Regions from separate parts of the Streptomyces sp. BBFR51 genome, predicted to be linked through region 2. Evidence: riboswitches for the same ligand, from Rfam matches in the RefSeq annotation. Region 2 holds a riboswitch; each other region holds the start of a gene.

Region 1 (7,712 bases), 3.3 Mb from region 2:
CGAGCGTGACGATTCTGGAGAGCATCCGGGGACCACGCGACCTGAAGGCGCTGTCCGAGGCGGAACTCGGCGAACTGTCCGAGGAGATACGTGACTTCCTGGTGCACGCGGTCGCCCGCACCGGCGGTCACCTCGGACCCAACCTGGGGGTGGTGGAACTCACCGTCGCCCTGCACCGGGTCTTCGAGTCGCCGGACGACCGCATCCTGTGGGACACCGGCCACCAGAGCTACGTACACAAACTCCTGACCGGACGTCAGGACTTTTCCAAACTGCGCAGCAAGGGCGGCCTGTCCGGCTATCCCTCGCGCGAGGAGTCCGAGCACGACGTCATCGAGAACAGCCACGCCTCCACCGTCCTCGGCTGGGCCGACGGCCTCGCCAAGGCCCGCCAGGTGCAGGGGGAGCGCAGCCATGTCGTCGCCGTCATCGGTGACGGCGCCCTCACCGGCGGGATGGCCTGGGAGGCCCTGAACAACATCGCGGCGGCCCGGGACCGGCCACTGATCATCGTCGTCAACGACAACGAACGCTCCTACGCGCCGACCATCGGCGGCCTCGCCAACCACCTCGCGACGCTCCGCACGACCGACGGCTACGAGCGGATGCTGGCCTGGGGCAAGGCCGTGCTCCAGCACACGCCCGTGGTCGGCAACCCCGTCTACGAGGCGCTGCACGGTGCCAAGAAGGGATTCAAGGACGCCTTCGCCCCGCAAGGGCTCTTCGAGGACCTGGGGCTGAAGTACCTCGGCCCGATCGACGGACACGACATCGGCGCCGTCGAGTCGGCGCTCAGGCGCGCGAAACGCTTCCACGGGCCCGTACTGGTCCACTGCCTCACCGAGAAGGGCCGCGGCTACGAACCCGCCCTGCGCGACGAGGAGGACCACTTCCACACCGTCGGCGCGATGGACCCGCTCACCTGCGAGCCGCTCAGCCCCGCGGGCGGGCCGTCCTGGACCTCGGTGTTCGGCGAGGAGATCGTCCGTATCGGCGAGGAGCGCGACGACGTCGTGGCGATCACCGCGGCCATGCTGCACCCGGTCGGCCTCGCCCCCTTCGCTGAACGCTTCCCCGACCGGGTCTGGGACGTCGGCATCGCCGAGCAGCACGCCACCGTGTCCGCCGCCGGCCTCGCCACCGGGGGCCTGCACCCGGTCGTCGCCGTCTACGCCACCTTCCTCAACCGTGCCTTCGACCAGCTCCTGTTGGACGTGGCCCTGCACCGCTGCGGCGTCACCTTCGTGCTGGACCGGGCCGGTATCACCGGCACCGACGGGCCCTCGCACAACGGCATGTGGGACATGTCCGTCCTCCAAGTCGTCCCGGGCCTGCGCATCGCCGCGCCGCGCGACGCCGACCAGCTCCGGGCGCAGCTGCGCGAGGCGGTCGCCGTCGACGACGCGCCGACCCTGGTGCGTTTCCCGAAGGAGTCCGTCGGACCGGCCGTACTTGCCGTGGACCGGATCGGCGGTCTCGACGTCCTGCACGCCGCCGACCGGCCCGAGGTACTGCTGGTGGCCGTCGGCGTGATGGCACCCGTCTGCCTGCGGGCCGCCGAGCTGCTCGAGGCCCGCGGCATCGGCTGCACCGTCGTCGATCCGCGCTGGGTCAAACCCGTCGACCCGGCGCTCCCGCCGCTGGCGGCCGGGCACCGGCTGGTGGCCGTCGTCGAGGACAACAGCCGGGCCGCCGGAGTCGGTTCCGCGGTGGCGCTGGCACTGGGCGACGCCGAGGTCGACGTGCCGGTACGCCGGTTCGGCGTACCCGAGCAGTTCCTCGCACACGCCAAGCGCGCCGAGGTGCTCGCCGACATCGGCCTCACCCCGGTCGAGATCGCCGGCCGGATCAGCGCGAGCCTGGCGCTCGGGGAACCGGCGGTGGAACAGTCCGGGGACGGACAGATCGTCATGCCAGGGCAAGGAGACAACTGAATGACCAAGGAGTTCGACCTCGCCGCGCTGTTGGCCGAGCGCGGAGCCGAGCGGTACGAGCTGCACGCCAGGCACCTCAACCACCAGCTCCCGCGCATGCTGCGCACCATCGGCTTCGACAAGGTCTACGAGCGGGCCGAGGGCGCGCACTTCTGGGACGCGGACGGCAACGACTACCTGGACATGCTCGCCGGGTTCGGGGTGATGGGGCTCGGGCGTCACCACCCCGTCGTCCGCAAGGCGCTGCACGACGTCCTGGACGCCTCGCTGGCCGACCTGACCCGCTTCGACTGCCCGCCGCTGCCCGGGCTGCTGGCCGAGAAGCTGCTCTCCTACAGCCCCCACCTGGACCGGGTCTTCTTCGGCAACAGCGGCACGGAGGCGGTCGAGACGGCGCTGAAGTTCGCGCGCTTCGCGACCGGCAGGCCGAGGATCCTGTACTGCTCGCACGCCTTCCACGGATTGACCACCGGCTCGCTGTCCGTCAACGGCGAGACCGGCTTCCGGGACGGCTTCGCCCCGCTGCTGCCCGACACCGCCGTCCCGCTCGGCGACCTGGACGCCCTGGCGCGGGAGCTGAAGAAGGGTGACGTGGCCGCGCTGATCGTGGAGCCGATCCAGGGCAAGGGGGTGCACGAGGCGCCGCCCGGCTATCTGCGGGCCGCCCAGGACCTGCTGCGCCGCCACAAGGCACTGCTGATCGCCGACGAGGTGCAGACGGGCCTGGGCAGGACCGGGAAGTTCTACGCCTTCCAGCACGAGGACGGCGTCGAGCCCGACCTGGTGTGCGTGGCCAAGGCGCTGTCCGGCGGGTATGTGCCGGTGGGGGCCACACTGGGCCGGGACTGGATCTTCAAGAAGGTGTACTCCTCGATGGACCGGGTGCTGGTCCACTCGGCGAGCTTCGGTGCCAACGCGCAGGCCATGGCAGCCGGGCTCGCGATGCTCTCGGTGATGGAGAACGAGGAGATCGTGGCGAACGCCGCGGCGGTGGGGGAGGGGCTGAAGACCAGGCTGGCCGAGCTGGTGGACCGCTACGAGCTGCTCGCCGATGTCCGTGGCCGGGGGCTGATGATCGGCATCGAGTTCGGCCGGCCAAGGTCCCTGAAGCTGCGCAGCCGCTGGACCATGCTCCAGGCCGCGCGCAAGGGACTGTTCGCGCAGATGGTGGTGGTGCCGCTGCTGCAACGGCACCGGATCCTGACGCAGGTGTCCGGCGACCACCTGGAGGTGATCAAGCTGATCCCGCCGCTGATCATCGACACCGACGACGCGGACCGGTTCGTCGACGCCTTCACCGAGGTGATGGAGGACGCGCACAACGGTGGCGGCCTGATGTGGGACTTCGGCAAGACACTGGTCAAGCAGGCGGTGGCCAACCACTGAGCCGCCGCCGGGCTTGATGCGCCTTGATTTGCCTGCGAGGCAAGAAGTTTGCCCGGCAGGCAAGATTCGGGCTGAATAGGAGGCATGAGCTCCTCCGAGTCCGGCCCGGCCGAGGCCGCGGTCGCCGCCGTCGCGCCACAGCTGCGTGAGCTGCGGCGGCGGGCCGCCCTCACCCTCGAGACCGCGGCCCGCGTCGCCGGGCTGTCGCCCGCCCACCTCTCCCGCCTGGAGACCGGACAGCGCCAGCCCTCGCTGCCGATGCTGCTCGCCCTCGCCCGGGTCTACGGTACGACCGTCGCCGAGCTGCTGGGCGAGTCGGCCGCCGACCGGGACGCCGTCGTGCGCGGCGCCGACATGGTACCCACCGCCGCGGGCGGCTGGACGTACTGGCGGGCCGGAGCGCCGGGCCGCGGCATGCAGGCCCTGCGCGTCCAGGTGCCGTACGGCTCCCAGGGCGACGTCGTGCGGGTGCACCCCGGTGAGGAGTGGCTCCACGTCCTCACCGGCCGGCTGCGGCTGCGCCTCGGGGACACCGAGCACCGGCTGACCGCGGGGGACAGCGCCCACTTCGACTCGACGACCCCGCACCGGATCGCCGCGCAGGACCCCGACGGGGTCGAGCTGCTCTTCGTCCACACCCTGCTGCAGAGCCCGACGGCCACCCTGTGCCTCGGGCCGACCCCCGGAGAGATGCCATGAGCACCATGCAGGAGAAGTTCCCGCGCGCCCTGTGGGTGCGACTGCTCATCTACATCGCGCTGGGGCACGTCTTCGGCGGCTTCCTCTACCTGCTGTTCGAGGTGGGGGCCAAGTAGCGCCGTCCGCGAGCGGGTGGCTCAGTCCAGCATCCGCTCGCGCAGCCGCTCCCGGGTTTCGGGGGCGAGCCCCAGGCCCTTCTCCAGGTAGGCGTCGACCCCGCCCCACGTCTCCTCGACGGTCTCGAAGGCCGCCGCCAGGTACTCGGCGCGCGCGTCGAACAGGGGGCTGAGCAGCTCCATGACCTCGGGGGAGTAGGCCGAGGCGGTGGTGCCGCTGCGGCGCACCTTGTAGCGGCGGTGCGCGGCGTTCGACTTCAGGTAGTCCTCGACGACGGCGTCGCGCTCGACGCCCAGCGCGAGCAGGGTGATCGCGATCGACAGTCCGGCGCGGTCCTTGCCGGCGGCGCAGTGCATCAGCGCGGGGACGCTGTCCTCGGCGAGCGCGTGCAGGATCCGGGAGTGCTCCGCCGTGCGCTCCTTGACGATCATGCGGTAGGAGCCGATCATCCGGTCGGCGCCCTTGTCACCGGCCAGGATCTCGCGCAGCTGGTCGAGGTCCCCGTCGCGGACCATCTTCCAGAACTCGGCGCCGTCGGCCGGATCGCTCAGCGGCAGGTTCACATTGCGCACGCCCGGCAGCTCGACGTCCGGACCGTCGAGCTTCTGGTCGGCCGCGTTGCGGAAGTCGAAGATCGTGTGCAGGCCCAGCGAGGCCAGGAACGCGGCGTCCTCCCCGGTGGCGTGCGCCAGGTGGCCGCTGCGGAACAGCACCCCCTGCCGCACCCGCCGCCCGTCCACGGTCGGCAGTCCGCCCACGTCCCGGAAGTTGCGCACACCGGTCAGCTCGGGTTCGGTCGACGGGACCTGCTGCGTCACAGGGGCTCCTCCCACTGAGCGCCGCCGACGCTGCTCGCCTGCGGGCACCACTCGACGATACGGCATCACCTGTGCCCGAAAGGCGCTTTCAAAAGAGGTATTGCGAGATGATAAGAGCCTTCTGTCCGAATTGGTGTCTTGATGACAACTGGGCCTGAAATGGCGGTAGGTGGGGAAGCGGCGCGTGAGCAGCGTCATATCCGTGACCGTGCGTTGCCCGTCATGTTCACGTAATTCAGCTGCTTCTCAAGGGCCTTTAGGGAAAAGAGTGCCGCGGAAATCGACGCAGGGTTACCGGGTTTTCCCTCAAAGGATCAATCGGAACACCGGTCGACGGAACCCCTCGCTTGTCCACGTGCGTCTTGGTCCCTTACGTTCACCACCGATCCGGACGGACGCCTAATCCTGCCGCCGACCGGAGCCCGCACTCATCCACCACCCGTACACGGCAGGAGCGGGGGACCCACAGGTACAACTGCCTGTTCCGGTTCCCGGAACGGCTTGGGGTAAAGCCGCGTTTCGGCGCGGCCGGGCATCTCCAGCCCGCACCCGACAGCTCACCTCGCAGGCGCCGGAGAGGAATTCGCCATGCCCGCGAAGGGTAAGCACCGCCGTACCAGGGCCATGCGCCTGACCCGCACCATCGCCGTCGCCGGAACCGGTGGGGCCGCGCTCGCGCTCCCGCTGATGGGTGCCGCCGGGGCCAACGCCGCCCCCGCCCACTCCGTTTCCGAGCAGGCCGTGCAGTCCATTGCGACGTCGGCCAAGAAGTCCGCCGCGAGCGCTTCAGAGAAGAACTCGGATTCGCGGACGTACACCGTGAAGAGCGGTGACTACCTTTCGAAGATCGCCGACGACCAGGACGTGGACGGCGGCTGGAAGAAGCTCTACTCGGACAACCGCGAGGCCGTCGGCTCCGACCCGTCGCTGATCCACCCCGGCCTGAAGCTCTCGATCGGCGGCCAGGCCGCCGAGTCCTCGGCCCCCTCCTCCGCCAAGTCGGAGAAGCCGGCCGCCGAGAAGCCCGCCAAGGCCGAGAAGTCCGCCTCCCAGTCGTCCGAGAAGTCGACGGACGCCGACAAGGCCTCCTCCTCGGACTCCGCCGGCTCCTCGGACACCGGCACCCAGTCCGCCGACAGCAGCAGCGGCTACACCTCCCCCGTCGCGGGCGGCACCGTCGGTACCCCGTACCACCAGTCCGGCAGCATGTGGTCCAGCGGCTACCACACCGGCACGGACTTCGTCGTCCCGACCGGCACCTCGCTCAAGGCCGTCGGCGCGGGCACCGTCGTCTCCGCCGGCTGGGGCGGCGCGTACGGCAACCAGGTCGTCATCCAGCTCTCCGACGGCCACTACGCCCAGTACGCCCACCTCTCCTCGCTCTCCGTCTCCGCCGGCCAGTCGGTGACGGCGGGCCAGCAGGTCGGCCTCTCGGGTGCCACCGGCAACGTGACCGGCCCGCACCTGCACTTCGAGATCCGCACCACGCCGGACTACGGCTCGGACGTCGACCCGATCGCGTTCCTGCGCTCGCACGGCGTCTCCGTCTGACGAGCGCCGACAAGCGCTGACGAGCTGACGACCTGACGGCGTTTCGGCGCGGTCCCCGCGCCACCGAAGGCCGGACCCCGATCCCCGGGTCCGGCCTTCGGTGTATTCCGGAATTGACGAACACTTTAGGCGTGGCTTTTCTCACCGCCCGTCAATCCCTTCCTACGGTCGCGTAGGTCACATTCCACGGTGAATCATGGGCCGATGTGGCAGACGATTCGAAGAGTGACAGCAGAGCAGTGATCGGGTCGTACGTGGCGGTGGGGGACAGCTTCACCGAGGGCGTCGGCGATTCCGGCCCCGACGGGGCGTTCGTCGGCTGGGCCGACCGACTCGCCGTACTGCTCGCGGACCGGCGCCCCGAGGGCGACTTCACGTACACCAACCTCGCCGTGCGCGGCAGGCTGCTCGACCAGATCGTGGCGGAACAGGTCCCCGGGGTCGTTGCACTCGCCCCGGACCTGGTCTCGTTCGCGGCGGGCGGCAACGACATCATCCGGCCCGGGACCGACCCGGACGAGGTGGCCCAGCGGTTCGAACTGGCGGTGGCCGCGCTGACCGCGGCGGCCGGCACCGTACTGGTGACCACCGGGTTCGACACCCGTGGCGTGCCCGTCCTCAAGCATCTGCGCGGCAAGATCGCCACGTACAACGGGCACGTGCGTGCCATCGCCGACCGGTACGGCTGTCCGGTGCTCGACCTGTGGTCGCTCAGGAGCGTCCAGGACCGCAGGGCGTGGGACGCCGACCGGCTGCATCTCTCGCCCGAGGGCCACACGCGCGTGGCGCTGCGCGCGGGACAGGCCCTCGGCCTGCGCGTCCCGGCCGACCCGGACCAGCCCTGGCCGCCCCTGCCGCCGCGCGGCACGCTGGACGTCCGGCGCGACGACGTGCACTGGGCACGCGAGTACCTGGTGCCGTGGATCGGACGCCGGCTGCGGGGCGAGTCGTCGGGCGACCACGTGACGGCCAAGGGGACGCTGTCGCCGGACGACATCAAGACGCGGATCGCCGCGGTGGCCTGAGAGCGGGGAGCGAACGGCCGGTGTCCAGTGGGGAGTGAACGGCCGGCGTGCGCGGGGAGCGAACGGCCGGCGTGCGGCGGGGCTAGCGCCTCGTGGGCGTCAAGGCCGTTCGCTCCAGGCCCAGTTCCCGGGCCAGCGCCTCGTCCATCCACTCCTGTGCCCGTGCCCGCGACACCGTGCCC
Region 2 (7,712 bases):
TCGTGCACCGCGAAGGCCAGGCAGTCCGCGCCGGCCGAATAGATGACGGTCACCTGCTCGGACGGCGGCGCGGCATGCCGGACGCTGTTGGTGACAAGCTCGCTGAGGATCAGCAGGGCGGGCCCCACGCTGGGATGGTTCGCGTTGACTCCCCACTCGGCGAACGCCTGCTCGGCGGTCTCCCGGGCCAGCCGGACGGCGGAGGGCTCGGTGGGCAGGGTGAGCACGTGCCGGTGGGGCAGGGGTTCGAGCAGGGCGTTCATCGCGTCTCCAGGTGGGCGGTGTCGTCGGGGTCGCTGATCACGTCGGGCGGACCGGTCGTGGTGACGGACCGGCCGGTGCCGATACCGGTACCGCGGTCGGTTCCGGTTCCGGTGCCGATACCGGTGCGGGTGCGGTTCCCGTCGACCGGGCCCGTCGGCGGAGGCGGTGTGCCCGTGTGCTCATCGCCCCGCTTCTTCCGCTTCTGCTTCTGCTTCCGCGGTCCGGGAGACCTGGGCCGGCAGGGCGGGCAGTACACCCTCGTACTCCAGATGCGTCCGAGCCGCCCGGATCGCCTCCGGCGTGGTCGGGTACTCGCTGCCTCCCAGCCGGAGCAGCTCCAGCGCCCCCACCGCGTCCAGCACCTGGCGCTGACCGGGGCGGATGCCGGAGGCCGTGACGGCGATGCCGCGTCGGTTCAGCTTCTCCACCGCGTCCTTCAGCACCAGGGCGCCGGTGGCGTCGATCGTGGTCACCCTCGACATGCGCAGGACGACGACCCGGACGTCGGCGATGTCGGCGAGCTCCAGCAGGAACCGGTGGGCGGCGGCGAAGAACAGCGGCCCGTCGAGGCGGTACGCCACGATGTGCTCGGCCAGCAGCGCGTGTTCCTCGGCGCTGTGGTCCCCCCGGTCCAGCGGCACCTCGTCCAGGCGGGCCTGCACCGCGACCGCCCGCAGGGCCAGCGCGCCCGCCACCACGAGGCCGATGACCACGGCGTAGACCAGGTCGAGCGCCAGCGTGGCCACGGCGGTGAGCACGAGGATCAGCGCGTCCGAGCGGGTGGCCCCGGCCATGGCCCTCAGGGAGCCGACCTCGACCATCCGGACGGCCGTCGCCAGCAGCACACCCGCGAGCGCGGCCAGTGGAATCCTGGAGACGAGGGGAGCGAGGGTGAAGACGATCACGGCCAGGACGGCGGCGTGGGAGAGGGAGGCCAGCCGGGAGCTCGCGCCGGTCCGGACGTTGACGGCGGTCCGGGCGATCGCGCCGGTCGCCGGGACACCGCCGAACAGGGGCGCGGCGATGTTCGCCAGCCCTTGCCCGAACAGCTCCCGGTCCGGGTCGTGCTTCTGGCCGACCGTCATCCCGTCGGCGACCGAGGCCGACAGCAGCGACTCCAGGGCGGCCAGCGCCGCCACCGCCACCGCCGGCGCGAGCAAGGAGCCGAGGGCGGCGGGGTCGAGGAAGGCCACGGAGGGCGCGGGCAGCCCCGCCGGGAGGTCGCCGATCGGCCGGGCGGCGTCGAGGCCGGCGAGCTGCGCGACCACGGTGGCCGCGATCACCGCGAGGATCGAGAAGGGCACCTTGGGCCACCGGCGGGCCCCGGCCACCATGACGGCCGCGACCGCCAGAGCGAGGGCGACCGCGGTCCAGTTCGGGTGCTGCGCGAACTCCCGCAGCGCGCGCCAGGTGACGACCAGCACCCGCTCGCCCTCGGGCTTGTCCACTCCCAGCGCGTTCGGAACCTGCTGCAGCGCGATTACGCAGGCGATGCCGAGTGTGAAGCCCTCGACCACCGGCGCGGGTACGTACCGCATGTATTTGCCGGCCCGCAGCACCGCCAGCACGACGAGCATCACGCCCGCCATGACGCCGACCGTGAGCACCCCCGAGGGCCCGTGTTCGGCGACGATCGGCACCAGGACCACCGTCATCGCGCCCGTCGGCCCGGACACCTGGAGATTCGATCCGCCGAACACCGCGGCCAGTGCCCCCGCGACCACCGCGGTCGCCAGCCCCGCTTCCGCGCCGAGACCGGACGAGACCCCGAAGCCCAGCGCGAGCGGCAGCGCGACGATCGCCACCGTCAGTCCGGCCAGCAGATCCCGGCGCGGAGTCCGGCGCACCTGCGCCATGTCGTCGCGTGCGGGCAGCAGTGCCGTGAGCCGGGCTCCCAGCGAAACGATCGCCGCCCTCATCACTCCTCGCCTTCCCGACGGTGCCCCCCACCGGAGGACACGGAGATCCAGGTCCGCGACCGTCCGCGGAGCCAGACAAGACAGCATCTAATGAATTGCAAACTTTCGCAATTCCGCATCCAAGCGCGCTCCGCCCCCACGTGCGCGGGTCGCGGAGCCGGGAAGGGCGGCGCCCGACCGCGGCCGGACGCGGTGAGCCCCGACGACAGTGCGGGCGCCTAGGGTTGCCCCGCCAAAACCCGTCACACGCTCGCCTTCTGGGAGTACTCGCATGCCCCTCCCGTACGTCCTCCTCTCCGCCGCCGTCTCCCTCGACGGCTACCTGGACGACACCGGACCCGACCGGCTCCTGCTGTCCGGCCCCGCCGACTTCGACCGGGTCGACGAGGTGCGGGCCTCCGTGGACGCGATCCTGATCGGTGCCGGCACGATCCGGGCCGACAATCCGCGGCTGCTGGTGAACTCGGCCGAGCGGCGGGCGGCGCGGGTCGCGGACGGGAAGGCGGAGTACCCGCTCAAGGTCGCCGTCAGTGGCAGTGGCGAGCTGGACCCGGCGGCGCGGTTCTGGCACACCGGCGGGGACAAGGTGCTGCTGACCACCGACGACGGCGCCCTGCGGGCCCGCGCGCTGGGGATCGCCGCCGATGTCGTGCCCCTGGGCCCGGTCCTCGACTGGCGGGCGGCCCTCGAGTACCTGCACGACCGGCGCGGAGTGCGGCGGCTCATGGTCGAAGGAGGCGGGAGCGTCCACACCCAGCTGTTGCGGCAGGAGCTCGCCGACGAGCTGCAGCTCGTCCTCGCGCCGCTGCTCGTGGGGGACCCGGACGCACCCCGGCTGTTCGGACCCGGTGCCTACCAGGGCGGGCGGCTGCGGCTGGTGGAGTCGCGGCCGATCGAGGACGTGGTGCTGAACCGGTACCTGCCCACCGCGCCCGGCACCGGCGACCGCGTGGCCGCCGCCGACCGGCACTGGCTGGCGCTCGCCTGTGAACTGGCCGAGCTGTGCCCGCCGTCGGACACCGCGTTCAGCGTGGGGGCCGTCGTGGTCGCCGCCGACGGGACGGAGCTGGCCCGGGGGTATTCGCGGGAGGGCGGCGACCCCGTCGTGCACGCCGAGGAGGCCGCGCTCGCCAAGGTCGACCCCACCGACCCTCGGCTCGCGGCCGCCACCGTCTACAGCAGCCTGGAGCCCTGCGCCCGCCGCGCCTCCCGGCCCGCGCCCTGCGCCCGGCTGATCCTCGACGCCGGGGTGCGCCGCGTGGTTACGGCCTGGCGCGAGCCGGACACCTTCGTGCCGGGGGCGAACGGCAGCGGAGTGCTCGCCGCCGGGGGCGCCGTCGTCGTCGTACTGCCCGAGTACGAGGAGCGCGCGAAGGCGCCCAACCGCCACCTGGAGGGATAGGGAACCGTCACGGGAGATACCGATGTGCATTCCGCCCCCGGGATGACGTACAGTGGTGAACACAACGACGCGGGGTGGAGCAGCTCGGTAGCTCGCTGGGCTCATAACCCAGAGGTCGCAGGTTCAAATCCTGTCCCCGCTACTGAAGGCCGAGGGCCGGAATCCGAAAGGGTTCCGGCCCTCGGTGCGTTTCGCCACGCGGCGTCATTCGGTCGGCCCCTCACCGCTCGCCCCCCGCCCCCGCTCCGGGAAACCTGGAGTACGGGACGGCAGCGAGCGGCGTGGACGTGCGGGGTGGCGGGAGACGAGTGGTGCGGCCAGGTGACGTGGACGACGAGGGAGCGAAGGCCAGAGCCGGCGGCCGACTCCCCGGAGATCCCGTGCCCGACCCCGGCCTGGGCCTCGGCGACGAGGCGCGGCCCGTGCCGCCCGCCGGGCCACCGCCGCGCCGGCGGACCAGGTACATGCGGGCCTTCGTACGCGTGCTCCCCGTGCTGCTGATCGTCGTCGCCATCCTGTACGACACCTTCACCCCGAGGTACTTCACCGCCGGCCCCCTCTACACGGCCGCGCCCCTGGTCGCCGCCCCGATCTACTCGCGGCGCGGCACGGCGCTCACCGGCGTCGCGGTGGTCGCCGCGGTCATCGGGCTGCAGATCGGCAAGGGCGTCATCCACTACGTCGACTCCCTCACCGAGCTGATCACCATCGCGACGGTCGCCGTCCTCGCCGTCCTCGTGAACGGCCTCGTGCGCCGCACCGACGAGCGCCTCGTCTCCGTCCGCGAGATCGCCGAGGCCGCCCAGCGCGCCGTACTGCCCGAACCCGCCGAGCGGATCGCCGGCTTCGAGATCGCCGCCTCCTACGAGGCCGCGCAGGCCGACGCGTTCATCGGCGGCGACCTGTACGCCGTGCAGGACAGCGCCCGCGGCGTCCGGCTCATCGTCGGGGACGTGCGCGGCAAGGGCATGGGCGCGGTGGCCGCCGTCGCCGTCGTGATCGGCGCCTTCCGGGAGGCGGCCGAGCAGGAGGCGACACTGGAGGCGGTGGCGCAACGGCTGGAGCGGGCGCTGGCGCGCGAGGGCACCCGGCGGGACGGGCTGGACGCCTTCGAGGGCTTCACCACCGCCGTCCTCGCCGAACTCCCGCACGGCGACGGCATCGTGCGCATCGTCAACCGCGGCCACCCGCCGCCCCTGCTGCTCTACGCCGACGGCACCCTGGGCCCGCTGCCCGCCCGCGAGTCGGCGCTGCCGCTAGGCATGGGCGACCTGGGTGTGTGGCCCGACCGGGCGGAGGAGGTCGCCTTCCCCGGTGGGGCCACACTCCTGCTCTACACCGACGGGCTGTCCGAAGCCCGGGACGCGAAGGGTGAGTTCTACGATCCGCACGCGCGGCTGGCCGGCCGCGTCTTCCGTCATCCGGCGAAGCTCCTCGACACCCTCGCCGAGGACGTGCGCCACCACTCCGGGGGCGGCATGGCGGACGACATGGCGCTGCTCGCCGTACGGCGTCCCCGACACGGCGATCATGATCATTGTCACCAGTCGTGACGGAACGACCTCCCTCCGCATAACAACTGACGTACCGTCAGAACAAAGACGCGTGAACGGGAATACCGGGGTCGGGTCAACTCGCCCGTTTTTCACCGGCTGTGAGGTGTACGTCCCAGCCGTTTCCGTTAATGATCAAGAGGAACAGCTTGGAATCCGAGCCCCGCGTCTATTAACGTTCGATAACGCAGCGCGGTCGTCCCAGCCGTCACAGAAGGCGGCTCCGTGCGCACGCGCCGAATTCCGCAAGGGAACCGGGGAACCACCACATTGGGGTGAATCGGGCGTTTGACGCCGTGGAGACACGGTCGGCACACGCGCGTAGGAGACCTTCCTGCTCCGAACCCGTCAGCTAACCCGGTAGGCGAAAGGAAGGAAAGGAGTACGCCCACGTGGCGTCAAACCGGCCTGCCCCCGAGGCCCCGTTCGTGCCGACCCGGCACGACACCGACACCTTCGGCTACGACGGCCCCGAGGGCCCGCGCACCGAAGAGGGCCCCTGGGAGGAGTGGAATCCCACCGCGGATTCCATCCGTCCCGTACGCGGCCGGCACCGCGTCGCCAAGCAGCGCGGCGGGCTCGCCCGCAGCTCCACCGTCCTCGGCGTAGGCGTCATAGCGGCCGTCGGCGCGGGCGGCATGGCCAGCGCGCAGACCGGCAAGCCGCCGGTGTCGATCTCCATGCCGGACCTGCCGAACGTCGGCTCGCTCATCTCCGGCGACGACGAGGCGACCGAGCCCGAGGGTTCCGCCACCCCGCTCAGCGGCATCGGCCAGGCCGCCGCCGCGGACACCACGCAGACCGCCGCCACCACCGACGCCGGTGAGTCGCTGCGGGCCCGGATCATGGCGCAGGCCGAGCAGCAGCAGGCCCAGGTGGAGACCAAGGCCGCCGCCGAAGCCGCCGCCGCGGCCGAGAAGAAGGCCGAGGCAGCCGCCGCCAAGGCGGAGAAGGAGGCCGAGGCCAAGGCCGCCGCCGCCAAGAAGAAGGCGGAGGAGGAGGCCGCGAAGAAGGCCGAGGCCGAGCGGCTCGCGGAGCTGGCCAAGCAGTACACGCTGCCGACCTCCTCGTACACGATCTCCTCGACGTTCAACCAGGCCGGCTCCCTCTGGGCCTCCGGCCACCACACCGGCCTCGACTTCGCCGCACCCACGGGCACGCTGCTCAAGGCGGTGCACAGCGGCACGATCACGTCGGCCGGCTGGGACGGGTCGTACGGCTACAAGACCGTGCTCACCCTCGACGACGGCACCGAGCTCTGGTACGCGCACCAGTCCTCCATCAACGTCAGCGTCGGCCAGCAGGTCACCACCGGTGACGTCATCGGCCGCGTCGGCGCCACCGGCAACGTCACGGGCGCCCACCTCCACCTCGAGGTCCACACCGACGGCGGCACCGGCATCGACCCGATGGCCTGGCTGCAGGGCAAGGGCCTCACTCCCTGACCCACACCGTCTCCACCCCCGCTGGTCCCCGGCGGTCCTGACGGCGACCCCCCGACGCCAGGGCTGCCGGTTTGCGGGGTTTTTGCGCGTCCGCCGGAATGGTCCTCTCCGGTGCGGTGGTTGACGTCCTACATGACTTCTCTGCGCAAGCTCGGCTCCTCCGACCTCGAGGTCTTCCCCCTCGCCCTCGGCGGCAACGTCTTCGGCTGGACCGCCGACCAGGACCAGTCCTTCGCCGTCCTGGACGCCTACACGGCGGCCGGCGGCAACTTCGTCGACAGCGCCGACTCCTACTCCGCCTGGGTCGACGGCAACAGCGGCGGCGAGTCAGAGACCGTCCTCGGCGCGTGGCTCGCGGCCCGCGGCAACCGCGACGACGTCGTCCTCGCCACCAAGGTCAGCCAGCACCCCGACTACCCGGGACTCACCGCCGCGAACATCGAGGCCGCCGCCGACGCCTCGCTGCGCCGCCTGGGCACCGACCACATCGACCTCTACTACACCCACTTCGACAAGCCCGAGGTGCCGGTCGAGGAGATCATCGGCGCGCTCGACGCGCTGGTGAAGGCCGGCAAGGTGCGGCACATCGCCGCGTCCAACATCTCCGCCGAGCGGCTCGCGGCGTCCCTGGAGTTCTCCGACCGCGAGGGACTCGCCCGCTACGTGGCCCTCCAGCCCCACTACAACCTGGTCTCCCGCGACACCTACGAGGGAGAGCTGCGCGATCTCGCCGAGCAGGCGGGCCTGGCCGCCGTGCCGTACTACGCGCTCGCGGCCGGTTTCCTCACCGGCAAGTACCGGCCCGGTGCGGCCGTCGACAGCCCGCGGGCGGGCGGTGCGGCGAAGCACCTGGAGACCGAGCGCGGCCGGCGGGTGCTCACGGCCCTGGACGAGATCGCCGAGGCCCACGACGCTCCCGTCGCCACGGTCGCCCTGGCCTGGCTCGCCGCCCAGCCGACCGTCGCCGCGCCGATCGCGTCCGCGCGCACGGTGGAGCAGCTGCCGGCGCTGCTGGGCGTGGCGGAGCTGCGCCTGACGCAGGACGAGGTCGCGAGGCTGACACGGGCGTCGTCGGCCTGAGCGGGCGCTACGGCCGGTAGGGACCGGGCGGCGCGTAAGGGGCCTGCGG
Region 3 (7,712 bases), 500 kb from region 2:
CCACCCGGTTGAGGGGGGTGGTTCGTGCGCCCCTTCACAAGCTTTGGTGGTGCCTGTGCTACCATCCGCGACCCACGTGACGGAGATCATGGCGGGTGGAGGAACCAGCGTGTAGGGGACCCCGTTGTCAATGCCTCGTGAGCTGCACCTCCGCGCTTCCGGGACGCTGGACCACCCTCCCGCGAGGCCGCTGCGGGACCCCTTCGGAACACCGTCCTGAACACGTTCAAAGGGCAGTTGAAACCCCAAAAGGGTCAACGAGCGCGCTTCCGCCGTCCGACAGGGCCCAATTCCTTGTGAAGAACTTCACGAACTTTCCCGACGCGACGTCACCGAGGGGCCCGAGAGGCCCCCCGATGCCCGCTCAATCGATGTCCGTCCTGCTCAGACCGCTGTCGCGGGAGGCCCTACGCGAGCGACCACGCGATGCCGTCGAGGATGTCGTGCTCACTCACGACGACCTCCTCGGCGCCCGTCCGCTCCATGATCGAGAGCAGCACCAGCGCCCCGGCCGCGATCACGTCGACCCGGCCCGGATGCATGGAGGGGACCGCCGCGCGCTCGGCGTGGGTGGAGCGCAGCAGCCAGTCGGTGATCTCCCGGACCCGGTCGCGGGAGACCCGGGAGTGGTGGATGGCCGCCGAGTCGTACTCCGGCAGCTCCTGCGCGATCGCGGACACCGTCGTCACGGACCCGGCAAGACCCACCAGCGTGCGCGCCTCGCGCAGCGGCACCGTCTCCCCGGCGAGGTCCAGGGCGGCCTCGATGTCGCCCCGCATCGCCGCGACCTGCGCCTCGGTGGGCGGGTCGGTCACCGCGCCGTCGCGCACCAGGTGCCGCTCGGTCATCCGCACGCAGCCGACGTCCACGGAGCGGGCGGCGCGCACGTGGTCGTCGCCGACGACGAACTCGGTGGAGCCGCCGCCGATGTCGACGACCAGGTAGGGCTTGTCGAGGTGGTCCCGCCCGCCCAGTTCCTTCGTGGCGCCGGTGAAGGAGAACTCCGCCTCCTGGTCGCCCGAGATGACCTCCGGCTCCACACCCAGGATGTCCAGCACCCCGCGCACGAAGTCGTCCCGGTTCTCCGCGTCCCGGGAGGCAGAGGTCGCCACGAAGCGCAGCCGCTCGGCGCCGTGCTCCTTGACGGCCTCGGCGTACTCGCGGCAGGCGGCGAAGGTCCGCTCCAGCGCCTCCGGCGCCAGCCGCCCTGTGCGGTCGACCCCCTGGCCGAGCCGCACGATGGTCATGCGGCGGTCCAGGTCGGTCAGCTCACCGGTGGCCGGGTCCGCGTCGGCGACCAGCAGCCGGATGGAGTTCGTACCGCAGTCGATCGCGGCGACACGGGTCACTGGGCGTCCTCCTGACCGGTCTGGCCGGTCTGGCCGGCCCGGTCGGTGGGCGTCACGCACGGCCCCTTGCGCCACCACTCGGGAAGCATCGCGATCGCCTCGTCGCCCAGCGGGTTGACGCCGGGACCGGCCGCCAGCGAGTGGGCGACCAGCACGTGCAGGCACTTCACGCGGTCCGGCATGCCGCCCGCGCTCGGGAAGCCGGTCAGCTCCTCGATCTCGTCACGGCGCCGGACGTAGTCCTCGTGGGCGGCGCGGTAGGAGGCGGCCAGCTCCGGGTCGGTGCCCAGCCGCTCGGTCATCTCCTTCATCACGCCGTTCGCCTCCAGCGTGCCGATCGCGGAGGCCGCCTTCGGACACGTCAGGTAGTACAGCGTCGGGAAGGGCGTGCCGTCGGGCAGGCGCGGTGCCGTCTCCACGACGTCCGGCTGTCCGCACGGGCAGCGGTGCGCGATGGCGCGCAGGCCGCGCGGGGGCCGGCCGAGCTGCTGCTTGAAGGCCGCCACGTCCGCGTCGGTCGGCTCGGTGCGCGGGGTGGTCGGCGGGGGAGTCTGCATGACTGTCTTCTGCTGGTCTTCCTGTTGAGTCACGGCCGGCACGGTCGGTTCACTGCCGGCGGGAGACGGCGTCGGCCTTGTCGACCCCGTCCCACACGTTGCGGTACCAGGGGCGGTCGGCGGCACCGCCCTCGGCGCGAGCCTGCTCGGCCGCGTCCGGGTCGACGACGACGAACCCCGTCTCCCCCGGCATCACGTAGTGCAGCCGCAGCCGGACCTGCTGCTCGGCGTAGGCGTCGTCCTGCCAGCGTGCCTTGAGGTCGCGCAGGTCCTCGACCCGCTCGCGGGTCTCCTGCTGCTCCCGCCGGAGGTCGGCGATCTCGGCGCGCTGGGCGACGTACTGCCGTATCGGATACGCGAGCGCCACGACGAGCGAGCAGAGCACCATCGCGAGCAGCGCGGCCCGGCCGGTCAGCCGGGAGCGACGGGCCTGGCGCTTGCTCTGCGAGCGGTAGACCCGGGCCGCGGTCTGTTCCCCGATGATCCGGATCCTGGTCGCGGTGGAGAAACGGTCCCGGTCCTTCACCGCCATGTCTGTCCCCGCCTCCGCCTTCACGTCGTCATACGCGCGTACGTCCCCGCACACGGTACGGGACCGAGTACGGGGACGTACGTACGACGCTGCCTCTTACGGGCGGTCAGCCCTCGAAGGCGGGGTCAGCCCTCGAAGGCGAGGTCAGCCCTTGAAGCGCGGGAAGGCGCTGCGGCCCGCGTACACCGCGGCGTCGTCGAGGATCTCCTCGATGCGCAGCAGCTGGTTGTACTTCGCGACGCGCTCGGAGCGGGCCGGGGCGCCGGTCTTGATCTGGCCGCAGTTGGTGGCGACGGCCAGGTCGGCGATGGTGACGTCCTCGGTCTCGCCGGAGCGGTGGGACATCATGCACTTGAAGCCGTTGCGCTGGGCCAGCTCCACGGCGTCCAGGGTCTCGGTCAGCGAACCGATCTGGTTGACCTTGACCAGCAGCGCGTTGGCGGCGCCGTCCTCGATGCCGCGGGCCAGGCGCTCCGGGTTGGTGACGAACAGGTCGTCGCCGACGATCTGGACCTTGTCGCCGAGCTGGTCGGTGAGGACCTTCCAGCCGTCCCAGTCGTCCTCGAACAGCGGGTCCTCGATGGAGACCAGCGGGTACGCCTCGACCAGCTCGGCGTAGTACTCGGTCATCTCGGCGGCGGTGCGGGTCTTGCCCTCGAAGGTGTAGGAGCCGTCCTTGTAGAACTCGGACGCGGCGACGTCGAGCGCGAGGGCGATCTGCTCGCCGGGGGTGTAGCCGGCCTCCTTGATCGCCTCGAGGATGAGGTCGAGGGCGTCGCGGTTGGAGCCGAGGTTCGGCGCGAAGCCGCCCTCGTCGCCGAGGCCGGTGGCCAGGCCCTTGTTCTTCAGGACCTTCTTCAGCGTGTGGTAGACCTCGGCGCCCCAGCGCAGGGCCTCGGAGAAGGACTCCGCGCCGATCGGGGCGATCATGAACTCCTGGATGTCCACGTTGGAGTCGGCGTGCGAGCCGCCGTTCAGGATGTTCATCATCGGCACCGGCAGCAGGTGCGCGTTGGGGCCGCCCAGGTAGCGGAAGAGCGGCAGGTCGCTGGCCTCGGAGGCGGCGTGGGCGACGGCGAGGGAGACGCCGAGGATGGCGTTGGCGCCGAGCGAGCCCTTGTTGTCGGTCGCGTCCAGGTCGGACATGGCCTGGTCGATCAGGCGCTGCTCGGTGGCGTCGTACCCGACCAGCTCCGGGCCGATCTGCTCGATGACGGCGAGGACGGCCTTCTCGACACCCTTGCCGAGGTAACGGCTCGGGTCGCCGTCACGGAGTTCGACGGCCTCGAAGGCACCGGTGGAGGCGCCGGACGGAACGGCGGCACGACCGGTGCTGCCGTCGTCGAGGCCGACCTCGACCTCGACCGTGGGGTTGCCTCGGGAGTCCAGGATTTCCCGGGCTACGACGACGTCGATGGACGGCACGAGCATCTCCTTCTTCAATGTGACGCTTCGGTGTGACGCGCGGGTCCACAGGACCGCAGCGGCTCTGCGGGACCGAGCCTAACCGGCTCCGGGCGATCGGCCAGCCGATCGCCCACCCGCTGGACAGAACCGAGAGTAAATTGTTTCCGAACGGAACAAACGCGGAACGCGAAAAGTCCCGCCCCGGTGCGTACGGGGGAACACGCACCGGGGCGGGAGTCGCGGGAGCCGCTGCCGCTTACTTGAGGTGCAGCTGCTGGCCCGGGTAGATCAGGTCGGCGTCGTCGACGATGTCGCCGTTCAGCTTGAACAGCTTCGCCCAGCCGCCCTCGACGTCGTGCTTCTCGGCTATGGAGCTGAGGGTGTCGCCCTTGACGACCTTGTACTCGCCGTCGCCCTTCTCGACCTTCTTGCCGGTCGGGGTGGTGACGGTCTTCTTGGCGGGCTTCTCGGCCTTCGGCTCGGCGGCCGGGCGCTCGGAGGAGCGGGAGGCCTTCTGCTCGGTGGAGCGCTCGGCGGTGGAGCCGCTGCTCTGGCTCTGCGAGCCCTCGGAGCTGCTGGAGCCGCTGTCCTGCGAACCGCCACCGCTGTACGCGGCGCCCGACAGGCCGGTGCCGCAGACCGGCCAGGCACCCTTGCCCTGGCCCGCGAGCACCTTCTCGGCGATCTCGATCTGCTGCGTCTTGCTCGCCTGGTCGGCGGACGAGGCGTACTGCGTACCGCCGTAGGCGGCCCAGGTGGAGCTGGAGAACTGCAGACCGCCGTAGTAACCGTTGCCGGTGTTGATGGACCAGTTGCCGCCGGACTCGCACTGGGCGACGGCGTCCCACTCGGACGCGGTGGCGGCGGAGGCGTTGCCGGCCGCCATCAGCGGGGCGGCGACGGCGGCACCGGTGACGCCGGCGACGGCGATGACACGGGTGGCCTTGGACGGGCGACGGTGCTTGCCCTTGCCGGAAAACAGCATGGTTGATCCCCTCACCGACGCCTGCGAGGTGAGCTGTCGGGTTCGGGCCGGTTGAGTTGCCCGGCCGGGTTCCTCACGGAACTCGGCTTCACCCCTAGCCGCTCCGGCTCAACTGCCCGGTGCGGCACTTACCTTGGGTCCCCCGCTCCTGCCTTCGGCGCTTGACGCGACGACTGTTCCCGTACGGCCGCTGGCAGGATTCGGCGTTGCGGCTGTCGGGGCCCGCGATGGCGAGCGGTCATGACCGTAGACACGCGCTCCGCGGATTTTCAAAGACGATCACGGCTTCTGAGACCTATCTCTCACGAGATCCAAAACGGACATACAGCCTCTAACCGTGACGCGAACTCCCTCTACTTATGGCCCGATTCGCCCGCTACCGTGAGCGTCTGACCGGGCAGGATGCGGTCGGGGTCCTGGCCGACGACCCGCTCGTTGTCGGCGTACAGCGCACGCCATCCGCCGTCGACGCCAAGGGAGTCGGCGATGGCCCACAGGTTGTCGCCGGAGCGGACGATGTACGAGCCTCCGTCCGCCTCCCGCGACTCGCCGTCAGTCAAGGCGTGCCGTCCTGCCGTGCCGTCCGTGAGGCCCCTCTGCGCCGTGCCCTCGTCCGCACTGCCGCCGCGATGCCGGCCCGCGCCGGACGAGCCGTCGGTGCCCTGCGGTTCGGCACTCGCCGAGGAGTCGGTTTCGGGCGATGTGCCCGGCTTGGCGGTTTGGTCCGCGTCGTCGGACGGGGCGTCAGAAGCGGACGAGGAGGGTGAGGAAGAGGGCGAAGGGGATGAAGAGGGTGCTTTGGAAGTCGACTCCGGCGCCTCGGTCGAGCCGGACGGAGCGGGCGACCCGGACCCCCGGGACGACTCGGGCTTCTCCGTGGTGGCGGGCGATTCGGACGACTTGGACGTGTCCGTCTGCCCCGAGGCGTCCGAACCCCGCGACGCGCCGTCGCCGGCCGTGTCCGAGCCGCTGTCCGTGAGCCCCGAGTCGTTGCCCATGCCCGCGAGCAGGCCGCAGGTCGGCCAGGCCGCGATGCCCTGGTCCGCGTGCAGCTTCTCGGCGATCCTTATCTGCTGGGAGCGACTGGCCTGGTCGGCACTGGCGGCGTACTCCAGGCCGCCGTACTGCTCCCAGGCCTCCTGGGACAGCTGCAGGCCGCCGTAGTACCCGTTGCCACTGTTCTGGCTCCAGGCGCCGCCGGTCTCGCACTGGGCGACCTGGTCCCAGTTCGCCGCGTCGGCCGCGTGGGCGCCGGTGGCGCCGAGCAGCGGGATCGCGATGGCGGAGCCGGTCACTCCGGCGGCGACGACCAGGGCGGGAGCCTGGCGGGGGCGGCGGTGACGACCGTTCCCGGAGAGCATGCGACGACCTTTCACAAGACGACGGGGACCGCGCGGCGCGTGATGCTCATCGCCACACTGATCCGTGAACGTATAGGCAGATGATCGCTTGTCACAAGTTCATGCCGCACAGATCACGTGAAGATCACAGAGTTGAGCGCGTGTCATGTTTGAACGTCCCAGGTGCGATTGCCCCTGTGACCTCGAGCGGCGGCGCTTGCGGCTCACACCGAACCGGTGTGGTCTCCCCCCGCCGATTCAGCTCGTCCATCAGAACGGCCCAGAATCCCTTCTTGAACCAGGTGTTCTGCCGCTCCTTGGCGAGCTGCCAGGTGCCGTAGCACTCAGGAAGCTCGTCCCAGAGACAGCCTGTACGCAACCGGTGCAGAGCCCCGTTCAGCTGGGTCCGGACGTCCACGGCTCCACGGACGAACTGGCGGCGCGCGAAGTAGGCAGTCATGAGCTCCTCGACAACCGGCCATTCCGACTCCGCCACCGCGGCTGGGATCGGCGTTCCGGTCCGCTCATGCCACGCCGTCACCTTGCACTTGACCCCAGAACGCTTCCGCACCTCTCCGAGCGGCTTCACAGTGATGTCCAAAAGACCGATCACCGCTCCCATGTCGGCCAGCTCGACGTGAGGTGCTCCCCTGACAGCCTGGGCCAAGGAAAGGGCGGTTCGGACGGCGACTGCTGCGGCCTCCTGGCCCGCGAGCACCTGACGCCCCGTGGCAAGCATCGCCCTGGCGCTTTGTACGTCTTCCGCGAGCTGCCGTAGGGCCGCGTCCCTCACGGCCTGGTCAAGGCCGGATGCGGCCAAAGTCGTAGTGGCGCGAGCCAGGCCCGCCTCCTTCTCCTGGAGCGCGTCCGTGAAGCGAGCCACGCGCTCACGCTGCTTTTCGATGTCACCGGGGTAGAGGTTCAGCTTGTCCCGGGTCGCGGAATCGGTTCTTCTCTCCGTCGTCACGGGCACGGGGATCGCGCGATCCCGTTACGGTCGTAACGTGAACGACCCGAACACCGCCCCCGAACTCTTCACCTGGGAGTTCGCCACCGACCCGTATCCGGCCTATGCCTGGCTGCGTCGGCACTCCCCCGTCCACTGGACCAGACTGCCCAGCGGGGTCGAGGCATGGCTGGTGACCCGCTACAGCGACGCGCGCGAGGCTCTCGCCGACGGTCGGCTTTCGAAGAATCCGGAACATCACGCCGAAGACGCCGGAGGGAAGAACAAGACCGGCATTCCAGGTGAGCGCAGCGCCAATCTCATGACGCACCTGCTCAATATCGACCCGCCGGACCACACGCGCCTGCGCCGCCTCGTCTCCAAAGCGTTCACTCCACGGCGCATCGCGGAATTCGGCCCCCGCGTGCAGGAGTTGACGGACGACCTCATCGACCGTTTCGCCTCACAGGGCGAGGCAGATCTCATCCACGACTTCGCGTTCCCTCTCCCCATCTACGCGATCTGTGAGCTGCTGGGCGTTCCTCGCGAGGACCAGGACGACCTGCGCGACTGGGCAGGCATGATGATCCGCCATG
Region 4 (7,712 bases), 1.1 Mb from region 2:
GAGCTACGTCAAGCGGGCCCGCCGCCGATCCCGTACCGGGAGCCGACGCCCGCCGCGGGCGTCGGCGTCCTGGTCCAGCACGCCGTGCTGCGCCGCAGCCTCGACACGATCTCGCGGCGCCGAGGTCTCGTGCTCACAACCGACCACATCCATCAGAACAGCCGTGGCGCCGCCCTTGTCGCCGAGGTCATCGACAATTGTCTGCCGACGCGGAGCGCGTAGCCGGTTCCGGCGTGTTCAGTTTCCCCGGCCCCGATGTTCCCCGAGGCCGCCCTGGCCGCCCTGGCCGCCCGTGACCGTCGCCGTCAAGCCGTCACGCGACCCGCGCAGCCCCCGCGAACGGCATCTCGTCGACCGGGGCGACGCGGACCGGTGCCGACGGGTTGGGGGCGTGGATCATCTGGCCCTTGCCGATGTAGATGCCGACGTGGCTGATGCCGGAGTAGAAGAAGACCAGGTCGCCGGGGCGGAGTTCGGACCGTGGGACGCGTCGGCCCGCGTCGATCTGGGCGTAGGTGGTGCGGGGCAGGGAGACCCCGGCGGCGCGGTAGGCGGCCTGGGTGAGGCCCGAGCAGTCGAAGGCGTTCGGGCCGGTCGCGCCCCAGACGTAGGGGCTGCCGAGCTTCTGGTGGGCGTAGGCGACGGCCGCCGCGGCGCGGGAGTTGGGGGCCTGGGCCGGGGCGGGCAGTGCGCCTCGGGGGCCTGAGGCGCTGCGGGAGGCGCGGGCGGCCGTGCCGTGGCCCACGCCGGCGCGTTCCTCGGCGGTGAGGCCGGACAGCAGGCGGCGGGCTGTCTCCAGTTTGCCGGTGACGGTCTCGCGGTGGCGTTTCAGCTCGGCCCGGCGCGACTTCAGCGAGCTCAGCTCGAGACGGGCGGCGCCGCGCAGTTGTTCGATGTCGCGCAGTTGCTTGCGCACCCGGCCGACGGCGGCCTTCTGCCGGCTGCCCGCCCGTTCGACGAAGGCGGCGCCGTCGAGATACCCGTCGGGGTCGGTGGAGAGCGCGAGTTGCAGCGCCGGGTCGAGGCCGCCGCTGCGGTACTGCGCCGCGGCCACCGAACCCAGCGCCTCCCGCGCGGTGTTCAGCCGGTCCTCCTTGCGCGCCGCCTCGTCCCGCAGCTCCTCCAGGCGCCGTTCGGCGGTGGCCGCCTTCTCCTTCGCGCCGTTGTACTTCTCGGTGGCGACCTCAGCCTCCTGGTAGAGCTTGTCCACCTTGGCCCTGACCTGCGCCGCCGTGGGCTGCGGATCCGCGTGCCCGGTCCCGCCCAGGCCCGTCGCGGTGGCCGCTCCCGCGAGGGTGATCGTGGCCGCCGTACGGGCTCTGCCGCCGCCCGTCGCCCGCTGTCGCGGCTTGCGGTGCGCTCCCACCTGCGATCCACGTCCTTTCGTACGACTCGACTCCGCCCCCGGCGCAGCTCGACTTCGGCTGCCTGGGTGAGGACGCTAGGCGCGTCGGTAACGGCCCGGTGACGGGATGTGCGGAAGTGGCAGTTGCGGATCGGGCGGCGACTGTATGTGAGCGTGAACCCGCCCGGCGGCCGTCGGCTTCACGCAGGGTGATGACCGATGTGACGGATCGGGGGCGGGTGAGGGGCGTGAGCTGTTATGGGGCGTCGGGGCGGGCCGGTGTCCAGGCGCCTCGGGCTCCTCATTAGGCTCCGGCCCCATGGACGTACTCATCCACCTCTTCGTCGGTCTGCACATCGTCGGCATCGCCGCGCTTCTCGGCGGCTTCCTGACCCAGATGAAGGCGATGGGTCAGGGCGCGGCCCGTTTCACCCCCGCGATGCTGCACGGCGCGCTGACGATGCTCGTCACCGGAGCGGTCCTCGTCGGCCTCAACCAGGCGCAGGACACCGCCGTCGACAACGTCAAGATCGGCGTGAAGCTCGCCGTACTGGTCGTGATCCTCGGCCTGGTCTACGTGAAGCGCGACGACGAGAAGGTGGAGAAGCCGCTGTTCGGCCTGGTGGGTCTGCTGACCGTGGCGAACATCTTCATCGCGGTGCTGTGGACCTGACCGTCCCGGCGTCCGTTCCCGCCGACCGCAGCCCGGTCCGGGCCTGGACCACCGCCCCCGCGGCGACCGCCAGCCACCCGGCCACCGCGATCCACAGCAGCGCCCGCCCCGGCGCGTCCAGCCACGGGACGTCGACGACGGCGGCCACGGACAGTGCCGCCGCCGCCGTCATGCCGAGCGGGAAGACGGTCGACCAGCGGCGTACGTCGTAGCGGACCCGCGGCCACACGATCTCGGCGGCGAGGAGGACGACGTACCAGGCGAGGTCGAGGGCGAGCAGGAAGACGGTCAGGTCGTGCAGAACGGCGTGGTCGTCGGCGTTCCACAGGTACATGCCGGTCCCGGCCGCCGCGAGCAGCTTGGCGCCCGCGAGGGCCGAGATGGCGAGCGCGCCTCCCGCCACCCAGTGGTCCCCGGAGCCGCGCGCCACCTGCCGCAGATCGAAGCGGAACAGCGCGATCAGGTAGAGCACGATGCCCAGCCAGAACGGCACCAGGGCGGCGTGCGCCAGCCAGGCCGTCGAGGTGGCGGCGGCCAGCGTGGCGCCGAGCACGGCGAGTCCCTCCGTGGCCACGCAGCCCAGGAACACCGCCCCGGGCATCCTCCGTCCCCAGTGCCGCACCACCAGGACCAGCAGCCACGGCCACAGCAGCGCCGCCAGCGTCAGCAGCACCGCCGCCAGGGGTGACGAGCCGAGCAGCGAGAAGCGGGTGCCGAGCACGGTCGTCGCGGCGACGGCGGTGAGCGCGCCCGGCGTGCCCGCCCGCGTCAGCCACTGCGCGCGCTCGACCAGCAGCAGGTAGACGAAGTTCGTCGCCAGCGTCAGCCAGGCGGCACAGGCCAGGACCAGGGCGATCCGGGACAGGACCTCGCGGCCCGTCAGATGCAGGGCGACCGACACGATGCCGGTCGCCATCACCGCGGCCCCGGCCGCCGGCGGACGCTGCGCCCACCAGGCGCGCAGGGCGTGGGGAGAGGTGGCCGAAGACATGCGCCGATGCTAGGGCCTGCCCGGCGGATCAGGTCGCAGGAAAGACACGGCATCTGATCAGCGCCGGTGAGCGGGGTCCGGTGCGTGCGGCTGCAAGGCGGAGGAGGGAGCCGACGCGATGGGGGTCCCCCCCCGCGAGCGAAGCCGAGCGTGGGGGAGTCGGCGACCGACGGCAACGCCTGGGGGCCCCTCCCACGCCCTTAAGGCAGTGGGGGAGTGCGTGCCGGACCCCGCGTCTGCGGCATGATCCGCCGGGCAGGCCCTGAGACCCACCTGGGTCAGGCCGGGCGCACCACGCTGTAGATCGACGACTCGCCGTCGTAGAAGATCGACTCCTCGCGGACGTACGCGCCCGGCTTCGGCGCGTGGATCATCATGCCGTCGCCGATGTAGAGGCCGACGTGGCTGATGTCGTCGTAGAAGAAGACCAGGTCACCGGGTTGTGCCTGGGAGACGGAGACGGTCGTGCCGGCGTCGACCTGGTCGTAGGTGACGCGCGGCAGGGTCACGCCGGCGGCCTTCCAGGCGGCCTGGGTCAGGCCCGAGCAGTCGTAGGAGCCGGGGCCCGTGGCGCCCCAGACGTACGGCTTGCCGATCTGGGCGCGGGCGAAGGCGATCGCCTTCTCGGCCTTGGTGCCGTTCGAGGTGTCCGGCGTCGACGATCCCGAGGATTCCGACGAACCGGTGCCGCTCTCCTGCTGCTGGGCGGCCTCCTCCTGCCGTTGGCGCTCCGCCTCCTGCTGCGCCTGTTGCTGCTTCGCCAGCTCCGCCGCCTTGCGCGCGGCCTCCGCCTGCTTCTTCTTCTCGATCGCCGCGAGCCGGGCCTTCTCCTCGGCGGTCAGCTCCGACAGCAGCTCCCGCGCGGTGGCGAGCTTCTTCTGGACGGTCGACTTGGCCGTCTTCAGGTCGTTCTGCGAGTCGGTGAGCGTCTCGAGGCTCTCGGTGGCCTCCCGGCGCTTCTGCATCGTCTCGGACTGCTGCGTGACGTAGTCGTCGACGGCGGTCTTCTGGCGGCCGGTGAGCCGGCTCATCAGCTGGTTCTGGTCGAAGTAGTCCTGCGGCGAGTCCGCGAGCAGAAGGGTCGCGGTCTCCGGGACCGCCGCACCCGTGCGGTACTGGGCGGAGGCGAAGGAACCCAGCTCCTCGCGCGCGTCGTTGAGCTTCTGGGTGCGCTTGGCCACGTCGTCGAGGAGCGTGTCGACGCGCCCCCGCTGCTTGGAGGTCTTCTCCTTGGCCGCGTTGTACTTCTCGGTCGCCGACCCCGCCTGGCGGTACAGGTCGTCGACTTTCTTCTCCACCTCTTCGAGGCTCGGCCGGTCGTCCGACGGCGCGGCGTTGGCCGTCTGGGACAGCAGGGCGACGGAGGTGAGGGCCGCCGTGGCGATGGCCGGGGTCCGTATGCCTGCGACGCGTGTACCGGAGGGACGCGACTTGCGGTGCGACGCCAAGGGAGGCGACTCCTTCCAATGCTCCGCCTACCGGGTTAGCTGTCGGGTTCGGGCGGTGTGGCACGGAAGGGTTGCCCTACGGCGGTCCCGTCCTCGTCGAGGGCCGGGCGGCCGATTCACCCCAAGTTCTCGGTTGGGTCCCCGGCTCCGGATGCCATGCGGGCACGCCGGACTCGGCGGAGGCCGCGCGGCCCGGCGAGGTTCGCCGGTGGGGGTCGTGCGGCCTGCCCGCACCGTAGCCAACTCGTGTGGCCGCTGTGAAGGTTGGTGGGTGATATGCCCGATACATTTTCGTGACCTTGGGTGTGACCTCGGGCGGGGGCGTCGCTCGTGTCACTCTTCGTGTCATGACCCGTCGCAGGGCGTGTCCGGCACCGGGATACCGGCGATTTTCCGGGGTGGCGCCGGGTTGTCGGTGGGGCGCCCTAGACTCGGAGAGCGATGAGCAGCCTCTTTGACGACAACTTCCTGGCGAGCCTCCAGACCCCCCGGGGTCGCGAGGAGGAACCCCCGCCGCCACCCGAGGACGATCACGGACCGGAGCCGGTTCCGCACGATCTGTTCGGCGGGAAGTTCGACGCGCCGCCGGACCGGGACACCCACTACCGCGACGGCGCCCCGCGCCCCGCCCTGGACGCCGCGGCGCTTTTGGACGGGCTGAACGAGAACCAGCGGGCCGCCGTCGTCCACTCCGGCTCCCCGCTGCTCATCGTGGCCGGTGCCGGCTCCGGCAAGACCCGCGTGCTCACCCACCGCATCGCCCACCTGCTGGCCGAGCGGAGCGTCCACCCGGGCCAGATCCTCGCGATCACCTTCACCAACAAGGCCGCGGGCGAGATGAAGGAGCGCGTCGAGCAGCTCGTCGGCCCGCGCGCGAACGCGATGTGGGTGATGACCTTCCACAGCGCGTGCGTCCGCATCCTGCGCCGCGAGTCGAAGAGGCTGGGCTTCACGTCGTCGTTCTCGATCTACGACGCGGCCGACTCCAAGCGCCTGATGGCGCTGGTGTGCCGGGATCTCGACCTGGACCCCAAGCGCTTCCCGCCCAAGTCCTTCAGCGCCAAGATCAGCAATCTGAAGAACGAGCTGATCGACGAGGAGGACTTCGCCGCCCAGGCCGCCGACGGGTTCGAGAAGACCGTCGCCCAGGCCTACGCGCTCTACCAGTCGCGGCTGCGCGAGGCCAACGCCCTCGACTTCGACGACCTGATCATGACGACGGTCAACCTGCTCCGCGCCTTCCCGGACGTAGCCGAGCACTACCACCGTCGCTTCCGGCACGTCCTGGTCGACGAGTACCAGGACACCAACCACGCCCAGTACTCCCTGGTCCGCGAGCTGGTCGGCACCTCCGAGCACCCCGTCGACGTGCCGCCCGAGGCCGAGGTCCCGCCCGCCGAGCTGTGCGTGGTGGGCGACGCCGACCAGTCGATCTACGCCTTCCGCGGCGCCACCATCCGCAACATCCTCCAGTTCGAGGAGGACTACCCGGACGCGACGACGATCCTGCTCGAGCAGAACTACCGCTCCACGCAGACGATCCTGACCGCCGCCAACGCGGTCATCGAGCGCAACGAGTCCCGCCGCCCCAAGAACCTGTGGACCAACCAGGGCGCCGGCTCGCAGATCACCGGGTACGTCGCCGACACCGAGCACGACGAGGCCCAGTTCGTCGCCGACGAGATAGACCGCCTCACCGACGCGGGCGAGGCGAAGGCCGGCGATGTCGCCGTCTTCTACCGCACCAACGCCCAGTCCCGTGTCTTCGAAGAGGTCTTCATCCGCGTCGGCCTGCCCTACAAGGTCGTCGGCGGCGTCCGCTTCTACGAACGCAAGGAGGTCCGGGACGTCCTGGCCTACCTGCGCGTGCTGGCCAACCCGGAGGACTCGGTGCCGCTGCGCCGCATCCTCAACGTCCCCAAGCGCGGCATCGGCGACCGCGCCGAGGCGATGATCGACGCCCTCTCCCAGCGCGAGAAGATCAGCTTCCCGCAGGCCCTCAAGCGGGTCGACGAGGCGTACGGCATGGCCGCGCGCTCCGCGAACGCCGTGAAGCGGTTCAACACGCTCATGGAGGACCTCCGTACGATCGTCGAGTCCGGCGCCGGACCGGCGACCGTCCTCGAGGCGATCCTCGAACGCACCGGGTACCTGGCGGAGTTGCAGGCCTCCACCGACCCGCAGGACGAGACCCGCATCGAGAACCTCCAGGAACTCGCGGCCGTCGCCCTGGAGTTCGAGCAGGAGCGGGCCGAGAGCGAGGAGCCCGGGACGCTGGCCGACTTCCTGGAGAAGGTCGCGCTCGTCGCGGACTCCGACCAGATCCCCACAGCGCCTGATGATGCTGCTGACGCAGCGGGGTCGGACGGCGACGGCGTCGTCACCCTGATGACCCTGCACACCGCCAAGGGCCTGGAGTTCCCGGTCGTCTTCCTCACCGGCATGGAGGACGGCGTCTTCCCGCACATGCGCGCCCTCGGCCAGGCCAAGGAGCTGGAGGAGGAGCGTCGCCTCGCGTACGTCGGCATCACGCGCGCCCGGGAGCGGCTGTACCTGACCCGGTCGACGCTGCGCAGCGCCTGGGGCCAGCCCTCCTACAACCCGCCCTCGCGCTTCCTCGAGGAGATCCCGGCCCCCCACCTGGAGTGGAAGCGGACCGGGGCGAACGGGCCCGCGCCCTCCGCGCCGGTCTCGGGCGTGGCGGCCTCGCTGTCCTCGTCCCGTTCCCGCTCGTCGGCGTCGGGCGCCTCCGGCTTCGCCACGCGCCGGTCGGCCTCCGCCGAGCAACCGGCCGTCTCGCTGGCGGTCGGCGACCGCGTCACGCACGACCAGTTCGGACTCGGGACGGTGGTCGGGGTCAAGGGCACCGGGTCGAACGCCGAGGCGACGGTCGACTTCGGGGACACCAAGCCGAAGCGGCTGCTGCTGCGGTACGCGCCGGTGGAGAAGCTCTGAGGCAGCGGTGAGGTGCGGCGCGGTTACGGCGTCACTGCGGGTTGAGTCCGTGGCTGCGCAGCCACGAGAGCGGGTCGATCGCCGAGCCGCCCGAGGGGCGCACCTCGAAGTGCAGGTGCGGACCGGTCGAGTTGCCGGAGTTGCCGGAGAACGCGATGGCGTCCCCGGCCTTCACGGTCGTACCTGAGGGGACCTGATAGCTGGAGAGGTGGCAGTACCACGTCTCCGTGCCGTCCTTCGCGGTCAGGATCAGCATGTTCCCGTACGCGCTGTTGTACTGCGTACGGACCGTCCCGTCGG

What was found. Region 2 has a riboswitch for cyclic di-AMP ahead of ACGH7X_RS18410 (M23 family metallopeptidase). Riboswitches for the same ligand answer to the same signal wherever they lie in the genome.
Region 1: another riboswitch for cyclic di-AMP. It lies ahead of ACGH7X_RS33470 (peptidoglycan DD-metalloendopeptidase family protein); the one in region 2 lies ahead of ACGH7X_RS18410 (M23 family metallopeptidase).
Region 3: another riboswitch for cyclic di-AMP. It lies ahead of rpfA (resuscitation-promoting factor protein RpfA); the one in region 2 lies ahead of ACGH7X_RS18410 (M23 family metallopeptidase).
Region 4: another riboswitch for cyclic di-AMP. It lies ahead of ACGH7X_RS23915 (NlpC/P60 family protein); the one in region 2 lies ahead of ACGH7X_RS18410 (M23 family metallopeptidase).

The regions. Positions count from the first base shown of each region.
Region 1 covers NZ_CP172448.1:7,374,554-7,382,265, forward strand. Annotated here, with positions in the region: gene dxs (1-deoxy-D-xylulose-5-phosphate synthase) at 6-1,934, shown strand; gene ACGH7X_RS33450 (aspartate aminotransferase family protein) at 1,935-3,320, shown strand; gene ACGH7X_RS33455 (helix-turn-helix domain-containing protein) at 3,405-4,019, shown strand; gene ACGH7X_RS33460 (DUF6126 family protein) at 4,016-4,135, shown strand; gene ACGH7X_RS33465 (tyrosine-protein phosphatase) at 4,157-4,954, opposite strand; cyclic di-AMP (ydaO/yuaA leader) riboswitch at 5,381-5,538, shown strand; gene ACGH7X_RS33470 (peptidoglycan DD-metalloendopeptidase family protein) at 5,543-6,505, shown strand; gene ACGH7X_RS33475 (SGNH/GDSL hydrolase family protein) at 6,745-7,530, shown strand; gene ACGH7X_RS33480 (TetR/AcrR family transcriptional regulator) at 7,613-7,712, opposite strand, start outside.
Region 2 covers NZ_CP172448.1:4,061,246-4,068,957, reverse strand. Annotated here, with positions in the region: gene ACGH7X_RS18435 (ATP-binding protein) at 1-263, opposite strand, end outside; gene ACGH7X_RS18430 (SulP family inorganic anion transporter) at 444-2,183, opposite strand; gene ACGH7X_RS18425 (dihydrofolate reductase family protein) at 2,455-3,585, shown strand; tRNA gene ACGH7X_RS18420 (tRNA-Met) at 3,654-3,727, shown strand; gene ACGH7X_RS18415 (PP2C family protein-serine/threonine phosphatase) at 3,912-5,138, shown strand; cyclic di-AMP (ydaO/yuaA leader) riboswitch at 5,363-5,519, shown strand; gene ACGH7X_RS18410 (M23 family metallopeptidase) at 5,531-6,583, shown strand; gene ACGH7X_RS18405 (aldo/keto reductase) at 6,716-7,663, shown strand; gene ACGH7X_RS18400 (PrsW family intramembrane metalloprotease) at 7,671-7,712, opposite strand, start outside.
Region 3 covers NZ_CP172448.1:3,559,800-3,567,511, forward strand. Annotated here, with positions in the region: gene ACGH7X_RS16095 (exopolyphosphatase) at 408-1,349, opposite strand; gene ACGH7X_RS16100 (DUF501 domain-containing protein) at 1,346-1,906, opposite strand; gene ACGH7X_RS16105 (septum formation initiator family protein) at 1,956-2,438, opposite strand; gene eno (phosphopyruvate hydratase) at 2,583-3,863, opposite strand; gene rpfA (resuscitation-promoting factor protein RpfA) at 4,102-4,830, opposite strand; cyclic di-AMP (ydaO/yuaA leader) riboswitch at 4,834-5,000, opposite strand; gene ACGH7X_RS16120 (transglycosylase family protein) at 5,184-6,191, opposite strand; gene ACGH7X_RS16125 (transposase) at 6,316-7,137, opposite strand; gene ACGH7X_RS16130 (cytochrome P450) at 7,175-7,712, shown strand, end outside.
Region 4 covers NZ_CP172448.1:5,194,625-5,202,336, forward strand. Annotated here, with positions in the region: gene ACGH7X_RS23895 (SGNH/GDSL hydrolase family protein) at 1-222, shown strand, start outside; gene ACGH7X_RS23900 (NlpC/P60 family protein) at 314-1,366, opposite strand; gene ACGH7X_RS23905 (hypothetical protein) at 1,665-2,018, shown strand; gene ACGH7X_RS23910 (tellurite resistance/C4-dicarboxylate transporter family protein) at 1,996-3,009, opposite strand; gene ACGH7X_RS23915 (NlpC/P60 family protein) at 3,288-4,457, opposite strand; cyclic di-AMP (ydaO/yuaA leader) riboswitch at 4,465-4,646, opposite strand; gene pcrA (DNA helicase PcrA) at 4,899-7,412, shown strand; gene ACGH7X_RS23925 (peptidoglycan DD-metalloendopeptidase family protein) at 7,444-7,712, opposite strand, start outside.